2 regions of the Pseudomonas sp. DP-17 genome follow, and region 1 is predicted to be linked to the other one. Evidence: riboswitches for the same ligand, from Rfam matches in the RefSeq annotation. Region 1 holds a riboswitch; the other holds the start of a gene.
The links. A riboswitch is a leader RNA that binds a small molecule or an ion and turns the genes downstream of it on or off. The one in region 1 is predicted to bind cobalamin.
Positions count from the first base shown of each region.

Region 2: it holds a riboswitch for cobalamin, as region 1 does, so the genes downstream of both, MJ122_RS17510 (TonB-dependent receptor) here and MJ122_RS18210 (CbtB-domain containing protein) in region 1, are expected to answer to the same signal.

Region 1 is NZ_JAKSXG010000010.1:323,412-330,662, forward strand. Features, by position in the region: gene mapR (GntR family transcriptional regulator MpaR) at 1-968, shown strand, start outside; gene MJ122_RS18190 (hypothetical protein) at 977-1,195, shown strand; gene cobM (precorrin-4 C(11)-methyltransferase) at 1,320-2,066, opposite strand; gene MJ122_RS18200 (cobalamin biosynthesis protein) at 2,063-2,479, opposite strand; gene MJ122_RS18205 (CbtA family protein) at 2,557-3,261, opposite strand; gene MJ122_RS18210 (CbtB-domain containing protein) at 3,421-3,606, opposite strand; cobalamin riboswitch at 3,711-3,923, opposite strand; cobalamin riboswitch at 3,985-4,180, shown strand; gene cobW (cobalamin biosynthesis protein CobW) at 4,275-5,327, shown strand; gene cobN (cobaltochelatase subunit CobN) at 5,529-7,251, shown strand, end outside.
Region 2 is NZ_JAKSXG010000010.1:182,971-190,221, reverse strand. Features, by position in the region: gene MJ122_RS17510 (TonB-dependent receptor) at 1-1,306, opposite strand, end outside; cobalamin riboswitch at 1,396-1,592, opposite strand; gene dxs (1-deoxy-D-xylulose-5-phosphate synthase) at 1,621-3,531, opposite strand; gene MJ122_RS17500 (Ig-like domain-containing protein) at 3,771-5,612, opposite strand; gene MJ122_RS17495 (Ldh family oxidoreductase) at 6,031-7,035, shown strand; gene MJ122_RS17490 (aldehyde dehydrogenase (NADP(+))) at 7,229-7,251, opposite strand, start outside.

The DNA of each region.
Region 1 (7,251 bases):
ATGCGCTGCGCCGGCAGATCGCCCTGCGCTACATGGTCGGCGGCATGCCGCTGCCAGTGGAAGAACTGGTGGTCACCAATGGCGCGCTGGAAGCGCTGAACCTGTGCCTGCAGGTAGTCACCCAGCCGGGCGACCTGGTGGCCATCGAAGCCCCCGCTTTCTATGCCAGCCTGCAGGTGCTCGAACGGCTGAAACTGAAGGCCGTGGAAATCCCCGTGCACCCGCGCGAAGGCATCGACCTCGACGTGCTCGCCGACAGCCTGGCGCGCCTGCCGATCAAGGCCTGCTGGTTCATGAGCAACTTTCAGAACCCGCTGGGCGCCAGCATGAGCGAAGACAAGAAACGCGCCCTCGCGGCCCTGCTGAGCCAGCACCAGGTGCCACTGATCGAGGACGACGTCTACGCCGAACTGTACTTCGCCGCCCAGGCGCCCAAGCCGGTGAAGGCGTTCGACAGCGAAGGACTGGTGATGCACTGCAGTTCCTTCTCCAAGAGCCTGGCGCCGGGCTACCGGGTTGGTTGGGTCGCAGGAGGGCGCTACGCCGAGCAAATCGAGCGGCTCAAGCTGATGACCAGCCTGTCGGCCTCGGTGCCGGCCCAGGCGGCCATCGCCGATTACCTGCAGCACGGCGGTTACGACCGCCACCTGCGCAAGCTGCGCCACGCGCTGGAAAGCCAGCAGCACGCGATGCTCGCCGCCGTGGCCCGGCACTTCCCTGCCGCTACCCGCGTCACCCGGCCCAGCGGCGGCTACTTCCTTTGGCTGGAGCTGCCCGAGCAGATCGACGCGCTCAAGCTGTTCCAGCTCGCCCACGCCCAGGGCATCAGCCTCGCGCCGGGGCCGATCTTCTCGGCGACGCGACGCTTCGGCCACTGCCTGCGGTTGAACTATGGGCATCCGTGGACGACGGCCAGCGAACAGGCCATGGAAACCCTCGGGCGGATCATCCATTCGCTGCAGGGCTGAACGCCTGCGTGCGACTGATCCGCACATTCGGAAACGATCTGTATCTGTGCGACGTGTTGTCGCAGGCCTACCCTGTCAGGCAGGAAACCCGGACGAGGGACGCTGCCATGGAAGCGGAAGGCCTGACGATCTTACTGACAGTGTGCGCCGCACTCGGCGTACACCTGTGGGTGCGCTGGTACCTGCGCCGCGGCATGCTGCCGCGCGCGGAGCCCTGGCTGGCCTGAGCCAGCGTAGGAGCGGACTCCGTCCGCGATGGGTTGGCCGAGCTCCCTGGCATACCGCGACGGCGTGGAGTCGATCGCGGACAGAGTCCGCTCCTACGCCTGCAGTGACGCCACAGGACAGGCGTTACGGCCGGTACAGGTGCGCATGCTCCGCGCTGTACAGCGACGAATCGGCAAAGCCCTCCGCTCCCAGCACCTTCCCCACCAGAATCAATGCCGTACGACGGAAGCCCTTGGCGGCGGCCTTGGGCAGGATATCGCCGAGGGTGCCGGTGACCTGGTCCTGATCCGGCCAGCTGGCGCGATGAATCACCGCGATGGGGCAGTCCGCGCCGTAGTGCGGCAGCAACTCGGCGACGATGTTCGCCAGTTGGCCGACACCCAGGTGGATTGCCAATGTAGCGCGGTGCTGCGCAAGCTCAGCCAGCGACTCGCCTTCGGGCATGCGCGTCCTGCTCGCATAGCGGGTGAGAATCAGCGTCTGCGAGATGTCCGGCAGCGTCAGCTCGCAACCCAGGATCGCCGCGCAGGCGGAAGTCGCGGTGACGCCAGGGATGATCTCGTAGGCGATACCCAGCTCGCGCAGATGGCGAATCTGCTCGCCGATGGCGCCGTACAGCGACGGGTCGCCGGAGTGCACCCGCGCCACATCCTTGCCTTCGGCGTGGGCCTGCGCCAGCAGCGCGATGATCTCTTCCAGATTCAGTTCGGCGGTGTTCACCAGGCGCTCGGCGCTGTGCCCTTCCAGCACTGCCGGCGGCACCAGCGAGCCGGCGTAGAGAATCACCGGGCAGCTGCGGATCAGCCGCTGGCCCTTGACCGTAATGAGCTCGGGGTCGCCGGGGCCGGCGCCGATGAAGTAGACCGTCATGTGGGCTCCTGTGCGGATTCGACGGGGATGAAGGCGAGCGCGCAAGTGGCTTGATCGCTGCGGCGCTTGCCCACCAGCAGACGTGCCGGCGCACCCGCTTGCACCTCGGCCTGCAGCAACGCAGCCGCCTCGGCCACGCTGGCGCTGCCGACAGCCGTGCGCACGGTTTCGGAAGGCTCGCCCAAGCGCTTCTCGCAGGCCGCAAGCTGTTGCGGCGTGAACAGCGCCAGCGGCAGGTCGAGCGCGGCGGCCAGCGCTGCCAACCCTTCTTCGTCGGCCTTCAGCGTGGCGCTGGCCAGCGCGGTGAGATTCGATTCGTCGAGCCCGGCCTCGGCCAGCGTTTCGCGCAGCAGGGCGCGCAGTTCGTCGAGCGGGCAACCCCGGCGGCAACCGAGGCCGGCAACCAGTGTCATGGTCGCTCTCCTGGCAGATGAAAATAAAAACCCCGCAGACGGCCGCGCCGGCTGCGGGGTCGAGCATAGCGCGTGGATCAGGCCGACGGCGCGAAGCGGCGGAACAGCCAGGCGGCGAGCAGGCCGAGCGCTACCCAGAACACCGCATTGGTGACCAGCGAGGCGAGGATGAACTCGTGGGCCAGGCTTTCCGGTGCAAGACTGGAATGCATTTCCGGCTGCGGTGCACCGATCACATGCGGCACTGCCAGCAGCGCGACACCGACGACCTTCAGTGCCCAGTGTCGGCCGAACACCAACAGCGCGAGGCCGGCGGCAGTGGCGGCGGCGGTGCCGATCCACCAGGTCTGCCGCAGGGTCAGGTCGGCGGCCGCGGTGCCGGGGACTTCCGGTGGGAGGCCCAACGACGGCGCCAGGGTGAACACGGCGAAACCGGCCAGCCCCCAGAACAGGCCTTCGGAAGTCCTGCCCGGCTCGCGCAGGGTGAACAGGCCCGCCAGCATCAGCGCGAAGCCCACCGCCACCACCAGGTTGCCGCCGGTGGTGGAGAGGATGCGCTGCCAGCCGTCTTCCGGCTCCCAGGCTTGCGCGTCGTGATGGTGGCCTGCGGCGGCAGCGTCGGCGTGCTCGTGGCTGTGTTCGGCCATCGCTACCGGCTCGGATTTTTCATAGGTCTCCGCCTTGAGGATCAGCGGGGACACCCACAGCAGCTGGACCACGGTGAGTACCAGCGCGGCGATCAGACCGGCGAAACCGGCGGTCTGGGCGATACGTTTGATCATTTTCCTTTCCTATTTTCCGGACTCTCGAATCGAGCGAGCTAGAGCCAGGCAAGGCGGAAGATCGCCGTGGGCGCGGAGTTGGCTCCCGTCAATGAGCCGTCCGCGGCGGTCTTCCAACGCAGCATGGCCGACGCGCAGCCGATTGGACTCAGAACAGCATCAGTGGCAGGGGAAACCGGCGCTATGGCGGGTATCGTGCGCGGCGTTGTGCACCGCTTCCAGATGCGAGAAACCGGCGAAATACACCAGCAGCGCACCGAGCAGGCTGGCGCCGACGGCCAGGCTGATGCGCTTGGAAAGGGGGATGGAAGTATTCGACGCGTGCGTCAGGGTGCTGCTGGACATGAACGTTCCCTCTGAAGATCAAAGTAAGAGAACGCAGAGGTTGAACGCATTCGAACGCGCCGGAACGGTCGCGCCACGGCCTGCGCCCGCCCACCGCGGGTTTGCCAAAAACGAAAGCTCCAGGCCGGTCTCCGGGCTTGCGACGTTGGCCTGTGGCCAAGCGGGTCAGTCTTCCCATGCATCAGCACAGTGACTACGGATGACCCTACGATTGCTTACCGTTGCGGGGGCAGCGCCGGACTGGTCCTTGCGGACGCACCGGCTTCCCGTTTCACCTCGCACGCGTGGCGCGAGACACCTGGAACCGCGCTAGCTGACCACGGCAGCCGGCAGGCGTCAACCGATCCCCGGCGATTGACCGCCCCGTCTACGCTGCGTAGCCTTCCCCTGCTTCGAGGTTCTCCGGCACCGGCCGGAGCTAAGAGGGAACGTGGAAATCTTCGGATGCGCCACGGCTGCCCCCGCAACTGTGAACAGCCTGTCTCTTCACGCGCCACTGCCGATTCGGGCGGGAAGGCGAAGAGACGCCAAAGGGCTGTGAGCCAGGAGACCTGCCTCGTGCAGCATCAAGACAACCGGGCGGGGTGATCCGGTGGCGACCTTCGTTGCGCGGCGAACCCGCGCGCGCGCCCTTCATCCGCCCTGCCAATTTCGCTTGCGAGGCGCGCATGAAAACCCTGGCCAAACTCCCCGTCACCATCGTCACCGGCTTCCTCGGCGCCGGTAAGACCACCCTGCTCCGCCACATGCTCGACAATGCCGAAGGCCGCCGCATCGCGGTGATCGTCAACGAGTTCGGCGAGCTGGGCATCGACGGCGACATCCTCATGCAGTGCTCCATCGGCTGCAGCGAAGAAGAGGCGGTCGGCCGCGTCTTCGAACTGGCCAACGGCTGCCTGTGCTGCACCGTGCAGGAAGAGTTCTTCCCGGTGATGCGCGAACTGGTGGCGCGTCGCGGCGACCTCGACCAGATCCTCATCGAGACCTCGGGCCTGGCCCTGCCCAAGCCGTTGGTGCAGGCCTTCCAGTGGCCGGAGATCCGCAACGCCTGCACGGTGGACGCGGTGATCACCGTGGTCGACAGCCCGGCCGTGGCCGCCGGCACCTTCGCCGCCCACCCCGAGCAGGTGGACGAGCAACGCAAGCAGGACCCGAACCTGGACCACGAATCGCCGCTGCACGAACTCTTCGAAGACCAGCTGGCCAGCGCCGACCTGGTGGTGCTGAACAAGGCCGACCTGCTGGACGCCGAAGCACTGGCCCGCGTGCGCGCCGAAGTCGCCGAGGAGCTGCCACCGGCGGTGAAGATCGTCGAAGCCAACTCCGGCCAGCTGCCGCTCTCGGTGCTGCTGGGGCTGAACGCCGAGGCCGAGCTGCACATCGACAGCCGCCCGACACACCACGACCACGAAGGCCATGAAGACCACGACCACGACGAGTTCGACTCCTTCCATGTCGACCTTCCGGAAGTGGAGGAGCGCGCCCTGCTCGATGCGTTGAACGCCCTGGTCGAGCGCCACGCCGTGCTGCGCATCAAGGGCTTCGTCGCCATCCCCGGCAAGCCCATGCGCCTGCTGGTGCAGGGTGTCGGCAAGCGCTTCGACAAGCACTTCGACCGCGCCTGGCGCAGCGACGAAACCCGCGGCACCCGCCTGGTGGTGATCGGCCAGGAACTGGACCAGGCCACCATCGCCAACGAGCTGCGTACTGCTCTGGCGTGAAGCCGCTCCCCTCTCCCCCAGCCCCTCTCCCGCAAGCGGGAGAGGGGAGCTACATCGGTGCTTCGCCGGCAAAAAGTGCATGGGCAAACGCCATGCTCGCCTGTGAGCACAGAACCTGCGCGCACACTGAACCGGCCCCCTCTCCCTTCAGGGAGAGGGCTGGGGAGAGGGCGCTCCTGACCGAGCGATAGAGGTTTCCGCATGCACCTGCTGCGCACCCAACCCGGCGGTTTCGTCCCCGACGACGGCATCGCCCACCTGGCCCAGACACCCGCCGAGCTGGTGATCCTCTGCAGCGGCGACTCGCACCTGGCGCTGCTCGCCGAGGCCGCCCGCGAACTGCCGGAGGACTACCCGAGCCTGCGGCTGGCCAACCCGATGCAGCTGCAGAACCACGCCTCGGTGGACCTCTACGTCGACGAAGTGCTGCAGCACGCCAAGGTCATCCTGATTTCCGTGCACGGTGGCGTCGGTTACTGGCGCTACGGCATGGAGCAGTTGGCGACGCTGGCCGAGCGCGGCGTCACGCTGATCGCGGTACCCGGCGACGACAAGCCAGACCCCGAACTGACCGCCCTGTGCAGCGTTGCCCCGCAGGACGCCGAGCGCCTCTGGCAATACCTGCGCCAGGGCGGGATGGAAAATGCCCGGCAGTTCTTCGCCTGTCTCGCCACGCGCCATCTGCAACGCGACTACCCGTGGAGCGAGCCGCAGACGCTGCCGCGCGTCGCCCTGTATCACCCGCGGACCGGCAGCTGCGATCTCGCCCGCTGGCAGGCCGACTGGAATCCTGAGTGCCCGGTCGCGGCGCTGCTGTTCTATCGCACACACCTGCAAGCAGCAAACACCGGTTTCATCGACACCTTCTGCGAACGCCTGCAGACCCAGGGTATCAACCCGCTACCCATCGCCATCGCCAGCCTCAAGGAAGCTGCGTGCCTGGAAGCGGTGGAAAACCTGCTCGATAGCGCCAACGCCGAACTGATCATCAACACCACCGGCTTCGCCCAGTCGAACCCGGAGGCGCCGCAGGACCGGCCGTTCCGCCGCGACGTGCCGGTGCTGCAAGCGATCTGCTCGCTGGATAACCTCGACCTCTGGCGCGCCAACCCGCAGGGCCTCGGCCCGCGCGACCTGGCCATGCACATCGCGCTGCCGGAACTGGATGGCCGTCTCATCACCCGGCCGATCAGCTTCAAGGGCCTGGCCTGGCGCAGCGAGCGCAGCCAGAGCGACGTGGTCTGCTACCTGCCGCACCGGCCGGGCATGGACTTCGTCGCCGAACTGGCGCGGCGCTGGATGCTGCTCGCACGCAAGGCCAACGCCGACAAGCGCGTGGCGCTGATCCTGGCGAACTACCCGACTCGCGACGGACGCATCGGCAATGGGGTCGGCCTCGATACGCCGGCCGCCGCGCTGAACATCCTGCGTGCGCTGGAGGCGCAGGGCTACCCGGTCGCCGGCCTGCCCGATTCCGGCACCGCGCTGATCCAGCAATTGCTCGGCGGCGTCAGCAACGACCTCGACAGCCTCGACCTGCGCCCCTGCGCGCAGAGCCTGGCGCTGGACGACTACCTCGCCTGCTTCGCGCGACTGCCCGAGGCCAACCAGCAAGCCGTGCGCGAGCGCTGGGGCGAGCCGCAACAGGACCCGATGTTCCGCAGCGGCCGGATGATGGTCGCTGGCCTGCGCTTCGGCCTCGGCTTCGTCGGCATCCAGCCAGCGCGCGGCTACCAGCTCGACGCAGCAGCGATCTACCACGACCCGTCACTGGTGCCGCCCCACGGCTACCTCGCTTTCTACTTCTGGCTGCGTGAAGTGTTCGGCGCCGACGCGGTGATCCACGTCGGCAAGCACGGCAACCTCGAATGGCTGCCCGGCAAGGGCGTCGGGCTCTCGGAAGAGTGCTGGCCGGACGCGATCC
Region 2 (7,251 bases), 140 kb from region 1:
CGCGCCATTGCAGCTCGTAGGTCTTCGAGGTCTCGGCCTTCAGGTCCGGGTTGCTCGCGCCGGGGTAGTAGAGGTCGCTGAAGGTCGGCGCGCGAAAACCTTCGCCGTAGCTGGCAATCCAGGTCTGGCTGTCGCCCACCGGCAGGCTGAAGGCGGCGTTCCAGCTGTTCTGGCTGCCGTAGGCCTGGTTGTTGTCGTGGCGGATGCCCAGTTCGGTACCGAAGCTCTCGCCCTTGAAGCTGTGCTGGGCGAAGAAGGCGCGGTTGCTGCGCTGGTCCTCGGCGAAATCGGTGGTGCCGTCGACCTTGTCCTCGTACCAGTCGGCGCCCAGCGCCAGTTGGTTGGCTTCGTCCAGCTGCAGGCGGTTGATCCAGCTCGCCGAGTGGCGGGTGGTTTCCAGGGTGCCGTTGTTCCAGCTGTCCGCGGCGCCCACGGCCTTGTTGCGGTCGAAGCTGCGGCCCAGTTCCAGGCGGCTGTTCCACATCGGGGTGATCTGGCCGTCGAGGTAGGCGCTGTAGCTGCTGACGCGGAATTCGTCGCGGGGCGAGCCCGGTTCGAAGTTGTAGGCGTCGTCGTATTCGTTCTTGCCGCGCTGGTCGTTGAGGTTCAGGCCGGCCTTCCAGTCCTCGCTGAAGCGGTGGTCCAGGTTCAGGTGCACGGCCTTGTTGCGCTGGGCATCGTGGTCGCTGTCGGCGCCGACGTTGTCGCTGGTGCGGTCCCAGCCCTGGCTCTCGTCGAGGCTGCCGCCGAGGTTGTAGCGGGTCTGTTCGTCGCCGCCGGAGAGGCTCAGGCTGCGTTCGAAGGTGCCGTGGCTGCCGGCGGCCAGGCGCACTTCGGGGTGCAGGCCGGCTTCGCCGCGGCGGGTAAAGATCTGGATGACCCCGCCGATGGCGTCGGCGCCGTACAGCGCGGAGCGCGGGCCACGGGTCACTTCGACGCGCTCGATGCTGTCGATGCTCAGGTAGTCCAGGCGGGCGATGCCGCTGCTGGCCGAGGCGACGCGCTGGCCGTCCACCAGCACCAGGGTCTGCGCGGTGCTGGTGCCGCGCACGGAGTAGGAGACCACGCCGCCGGAGCTGCCCATCTGCACGCCGGGCACGCGGGCGAGCAGGGCGGGAACGCTGCGCACTTGTAGCCGCTCGATGTCGGTGCGGGTGAACACGCTGTTGGCCGAGGTGGCTTCGGCACGCGGCTGGGCCTGGCGGGCGGAGGTGATCACCTGGTCGGAGAGCCGGTAGATGTCGTCGGCAGCGAAGGCCAGGCCGGGCAGCAGGCTGGTGGCCAGGGCGAGTCGGGTCAGTTTCATGGAACGTCCTCAAAAGCGGTCGGATGACTTTCGAGGAGGGCGTGGCAAGGGCGGACGCGCCGCACTTGACGGTGCGGCCCTCCGCAACACCTGTCGGGGCGTGTCGAGGGCGGTCTCCGGGCTGCCGACATCACATCGCCGCCTTCCCGCGTTGAGCAGTGGCGGATGGCGATGCTGCGCTCCATCAGGGGCGCGTCGGTTACCGTTGCGGGGGCAGCGCAGGTCTTTCACCTGCTTCCCGTTACCTCGAACGAAAACCGGCGCACCTTAGAGGGTGCGCCGGTGACTGGCAATACTCAGTGCGAGGGATGCGCTCAACGGCTGCCGAGCGCTTCCAGGCGCGCCTTCACCGCGGCTTCGATGCCGGCGGCGTCCAGCCCGCACTCCGCGAGCATCTGCGCCGGTTTGGCGTGCTCGACGTAGTAGTCCGGCAGGCCCAGGTGCAGGATCGGCTGCTGGATATTCTCGCGGGCGAGGAATTCGCTGACGGCGGCGCCCGCGCCACCCATCACCGAGTTTTCCTCGACGGTCACCAGCAACTCGTGGCTGGCGGCGAGCTGGCGCACCAGCTCCTCGTCCAGCGGCTTGACGAAGCGCATGTCGGCCACGGTGGCGTCGAACTGCTCGGCCACTTTCAGTGCCTCGGCCAGTTGCACGCCGAACACCAGGAACGCGACCTTGCCGGCCTTGCCTTCGCGGCGCACCACGCCCTTGCCGATCTCGACCGGCTCCAGCGCTGCCTCGATGGTGGCGTTGGGGCCGGTGCCGCGCGGATAGCGCACCGCCGCCGGGCCTTCGAAGTGATGGCCGGTGGTGAGCAGTTTGCGCAGTTCGTTTTCGTCGCTGGGCGTCATCACCAGCATGCCGGGGATGCAGCGCAGGTAGGAGAGGTCGAAGCTGCCGGCGTGGGTCGGGCCGTCTTCGCCCACCAGGCCTGCGCGGTCGATGGCGAACAGCACGTCGAGGTTCTGCACCGCGACGTCGTGGATCAACTGGTCATAGCCGCGCTGCAGGAAGGTGGAATAGATCGCCACCACCGGCTTGGCGCCGTCGCAGGCCATGCCGGCCGCCAGGGTCACGGCGTGTTGCTCGGCGATGGCGACGTCGAAGTAGCGCTCCGGGAACCTGTCGGCGAAGGCCACCAGGTCGGAGCCTTCCTTCATCGCCGGGGTGATGCCGACCAGGCGCGGGTCTTGCGCCGCCATGTCACACAGCCACTGGCCGAACACGCTGGAGTACTTCGGCCCGCCGGCCTTCTTCGGCACGGCGTGGGCGGGGGCGCCCTCGGGCTCCAGCTTGGTGATGGCGTGGTAGCCGATGGGGTCGATCTCGGCCGGGCCGAAGCCCTTGCCCTTCTTGGTCACCACGTGGAGGAACTGCGGGCCCTTGAGATCGCGCATGTTGCGCAGGGTGGCGATCAGGGTCGGCAGGTCGTGGCCGTCGATGGGGCCGATGTAGTTCCAGCCCAGCTCTTCGAAGAGCGTGCCGGGGACCAGCATGCCCTTGGCGTACTCCTCGGTGCGGCGGGCGATCTCCCAGGCGCCGGGCAGGCGCGAGAGCACCTTCTTGCTGCCTTCGCGCATGCTGCTGTAGGTGCGGCTGGAGAGGATCTTGGCCAGGTAGTTGGACAGGCCGCCGACATTATTCGAGATCGACATGTCGTTGTCGTTGAGGATCACCAGCATGTCGGCCTTGACCTCCGACGCGTGGTTGAGCGCCTCGAAGGCCATGCCGGCGGTCAGCGCGCCGTCGCCGATCACCGCCACCGACTTGCGATTGGAACCCTGCATGCGCGCAGCGATGGCCATGCCGAGGGCGGCACTGATGGAGGTGCTCGAGTGGCCGACGCCAAAGGTGTCGTACTCGCTCTCCGAGCGGCGCGGGAAGGCGGCCAGGCCATCCTTCTGGCGCAGGCTGCCCATGCGCTCGCGGCGACCGGTGAGGATCTTGTGCGGGTAGGCCTGGTGGCCGACGTCCCACACCAGGCGGTCGTCCGGGGTGTCGAAGACGTAGTGCAGGGCGATCGTCAGTTCGATGACGCCCAGGCCTGCGCCGAAATGGCCACCGGTCTGGCCCACGCTGTACAGCAGGTACTGGCGCAGTTCGTCAGCGAGGGTCAGCAGCTCCGCTTCGCCCAGCCGGCGCAGCTCGACCGGCGTGCTGGCGCGGTCAAGCAGGGGCGTGGCAGGGCGCTCGCGGGGAATCTCGTGAAACGTCGTGGGCATCAGGCTGATCGTTATGAGAAGGCAAAGATGCGGAAGTTTACCTGATGCGCCGGAATGCCCCAAGCAACGTGGGGCCAATCCATCGGACGACCGGATGGTCGGGGAATGGCTAGCTGCTCAGGGTGACCTCGCGGCATTTGCCGGCGGCCGGCAACAGGGGGGGCAGGGGAAAACGGCTGGTGCGGTGGCAAGTTGTCGCAGGGGGCCTCCCGAGGGAGGCCCGCTGTTTGACGCCTGGGTCAGATCACAACGTGCTGGGCAAGCTCGTCGAATTGTGCCGGGCGGACGTCGAGGGGGGCGCTATAGTGCTCGTGTCCTCCGGTGTTGGACGCTGCGTTGGAGAACGGCAGCACCGATTCACCCGTTTCCAGCATGCCGTGCAAGGACGGCAGGGCGCTCTTGCCGGCCGCCGGGCCGTCATTGGCCGGGACGTTGAAAGTCGCCATGTCGAGTTCCCAGCCTTGCTGGCCGACCATTTGTGCCGTGCTGTCGCTGTTCAGCGATTGTCCTCTGTCGATGACCAGGTGGAACGCATCTCCTTCTGCGACACCGTGGCCGACGTAGAAGTCATAGGAGCCCTCCTTGATGGCGAAAGGCGCGGTGAGCTGCCAGGTTCCGTCCTGCTGGACCAGGGCGCTACCCAGGCCGAGGGTGACGTTGGAGAGGGCGTGGCCATCGGCGTCGGTCGGGACGGCGCTGATGTTGATCAGATCGCCCGGGGTGCCGGTGCCGTGGAAGGTCGGACGGGTGTCGTCAGTGGTGGCGCCATTGGCCAGTTCACCGGTCACGGGGCCGACATGGTCGATGGCGCCGGTGATGGTGGCCGTTACCGGCAGCGGTTGCGGCTCAGGCTGGGGTTCCGGCTGAGGCTGAGGTTCCGGCTGCGGGTCCACTGGCTGCCAGTTGCTGGAGGACTTGTCGATGTCCAGGCGCAAGGCAGTCCCTGTCGTGTCGTGGCCGGCGTAGAAGTCGTAGGTCCCTTCTCCGAGGGCGTGAAGGGGGGTGAATTGCCAGGTGCCGTCCGGCTGGACCAGCGCGTTACCCAGGAAGATGGTGATGGCCGAAGCGGCTTTTCCGTCCGCGCCGATGGCGACGGCGTTGATATTGATCAGCTCGCCCGGGGTGCCGGTGCCGTGGAAGGTCGGACGGGTGTCGTCGGTGGTGGCGCCATTGGCCAGTTCACCAGTCACGGGGCCGACATGGTCGATGGCGCCGGTGATGGTGGCCGTTACCGGCAGCGGTTGCGGCTCGGGCTGGGGTTCCGGCTGAGGCTGAGGTTCCGGCTGTGGGTCCACTGGCTGCCAGTTGCTGGAGGACTTGTCGATGTCCAGGCGCAAGGCAGTCCCTGTCGTGTCGTGCCCGGCATAGAAGTCATAGGTCCCTTCGCCGAGGGCATGAATAGGGGTGAATTGCCAGGTGCCGTCCGGCTGGACCAGCGCGTTACCCAGGAGGATGACGCTGCCCGAAGCGGCTTTTCCGTCCGCGCCGATGGCGACGGCACTGATATTGATCAGTTCGCCGGGGTTGCCGGTGCCGTGGAAGGTCGGACGGGTGTCATCGGTGGTGGCGCCGTTGTGCAGTTCGCCGGTGACCGGACCCACGTGGTCGATGGCGCCGACGAGGACCGTTTCATGGTGTACCGGTTCGGCGGCCTGCACGTCGGTGATGTTCAGGCGGAAGTTGCTCGACTGACCCTGGCTGGAGCTGACCTGGAAGTCATAGAAGGCGCTCTGCGGGACTTGAGGAACACTGAATTGCCAGGTGCCGTCAGCCTGGACCACGGTCTGGCCCAGGGGGTAGCCGGCGAGCATGAGACCGGTGCTGTCCATGGCGGTAGCCCACAGGTGGAGGGTCTCGCCGGGATTGCCCGTACCGAAGAGCAACGGGGTGGCGACACTGGTGGTCTGGCCGTTGCTCAAGCTCTCCTGGGTCGCATCGAGAGCGCCAAGGATGACGGCGGGCTCGAATTCAGCGACCGGCGGCTGCCAGGGGGTATAGGCGGATGCGGAGTAGGCGTCGTTGCCATACAGCGGGCTGGCGGAGAAGGTTCTTTGGTACGAAGAGCTCGAGGTAGTGCTCATGGGATGTTCCATACAAGGGAAGTAAGTCGACGAGCGACCGGGATAAATCGACGGAAGAACGGGGTTGCCGTGGTCTTTCCTGCGCCGAATGGTAGGGGGAGCCCGCTTGGGGAAAATGCTGCGACCGACGGTGGACAGGGGGATGGAGGGATTTGAGAGGTGGTTGGTGTTTGTATGTCGTCATCGAACGAGAGTGCTCGACGAGTTCAATCGGAAGTTTCCGAGGCCTTGTAGGCTGATGACGAATGCATGGCTACGCCTCGGACAGATGGATATTCCTTGCCGGCTTGCTCCGGAGCGCTGTGCCGAATTCGTCGTATTCCCGAAGGAATCCATTCAAGCGTCGACCCGGTCGAGCGGTCACTGTGGGGGGCGTCCGGGCGGCCTCCGCTGCCCTTCGCCACAAAGGAATTGAATCGTGGTCCGATTGAGCCTGGCTGAACTGCGCGAACTGTCCGAAGCGATCCTGCGTCGCCACGGTTTCAGCGAGCCCCATGTGCAGGGCGTGACCGAGACGGTGCTGGCCGGCGAGCGCGACGGCTGCACCTCCCATGGTGTCTGGCGACTGCTGGGCTGCATCCATACGGCGCGTGCCGGAAAGGTTTCGCTGGATGCCGTGCCGGAGCTGTCGGAGCCCGCGCCGGCGCTGGTGCGGGTCGACGCCAAGGGTGGCTTCTCGCAGTGCGCCTTCGACCTCGGGCTGCCGAAACTGGCGGAGAAGGCGCGGAGCCAGGGCATTGCCGCGATGGCGGTCAACCATTGCGTGCACTTTTCGGCTCTGTGGGGGGAGATCGAACGGATAGTCGCCCAGGGTCTGGTGGCGCTGGCGGTGACCCCGGCCCAGGCCTACGTGGCACCGGCAGGCGGGACGCGGCCTTTGTTCGGCACCAACCCCATCGCTTTCGGCTGGCCGCGTGCCGGCCAGAATCCCTACGTCTTCGACTTCGCCACCACCGTCGTGGCTCGCGGGGAAATCCAGCTGCATGAGCGCGAGGGCAAGGCCATTCCGCTGGGCTGGGGCATCGATGCCCAGGGCAACCCCAGCACTGACCCGGGCGCGGTGCTCGATGGCGCCATGCTGACCTTCGGCGGTCACAAGGGCTCGGCGCTGGCGACCATGGTCGAACTGATTGCCGGCCCGCTGATTGGCGACCTGACCAGTGCCGAGTCCACGGAGTTCGACGCCGGGACGAAGTCTTCGCCGTACCACGGCGAACTGCTGATCGCCATCGATCCGGCGCGCTTCCTTGGCGCAGAAGCCCCGCAGCACCTGGAGCGGGCGGAGAAGTTGTTCGAGTCCATCCTCGACATGGGCGCGCGCCTGCCATCGCAGCGGCGTTTCGCGGCGCGCGAACGCAGCTTGAAAGAGGGCGTGGAGATCAGCGATTCGCTGTATGCCGATCTGCGCAAGCTGCTGGAGTAGGCAGGACGTAGGGCGAATAACCTGGAACAGGTTATCCGCCGCTGGCTTCGTAGCGGATAGCGCTGGCGCGTTATGCGCCCTGCGAAAAGCCATGCCTCGCGGCGTTTCGCGAAGAAAAAAGCCCCGGCGCAAGGCCGGGGCCGAACAGCGGCGCGGGACTGGCCGACAGTTCAATCCCGCGCCGACGAACCCTTCAGCGGATCACCGCGTTGCGCG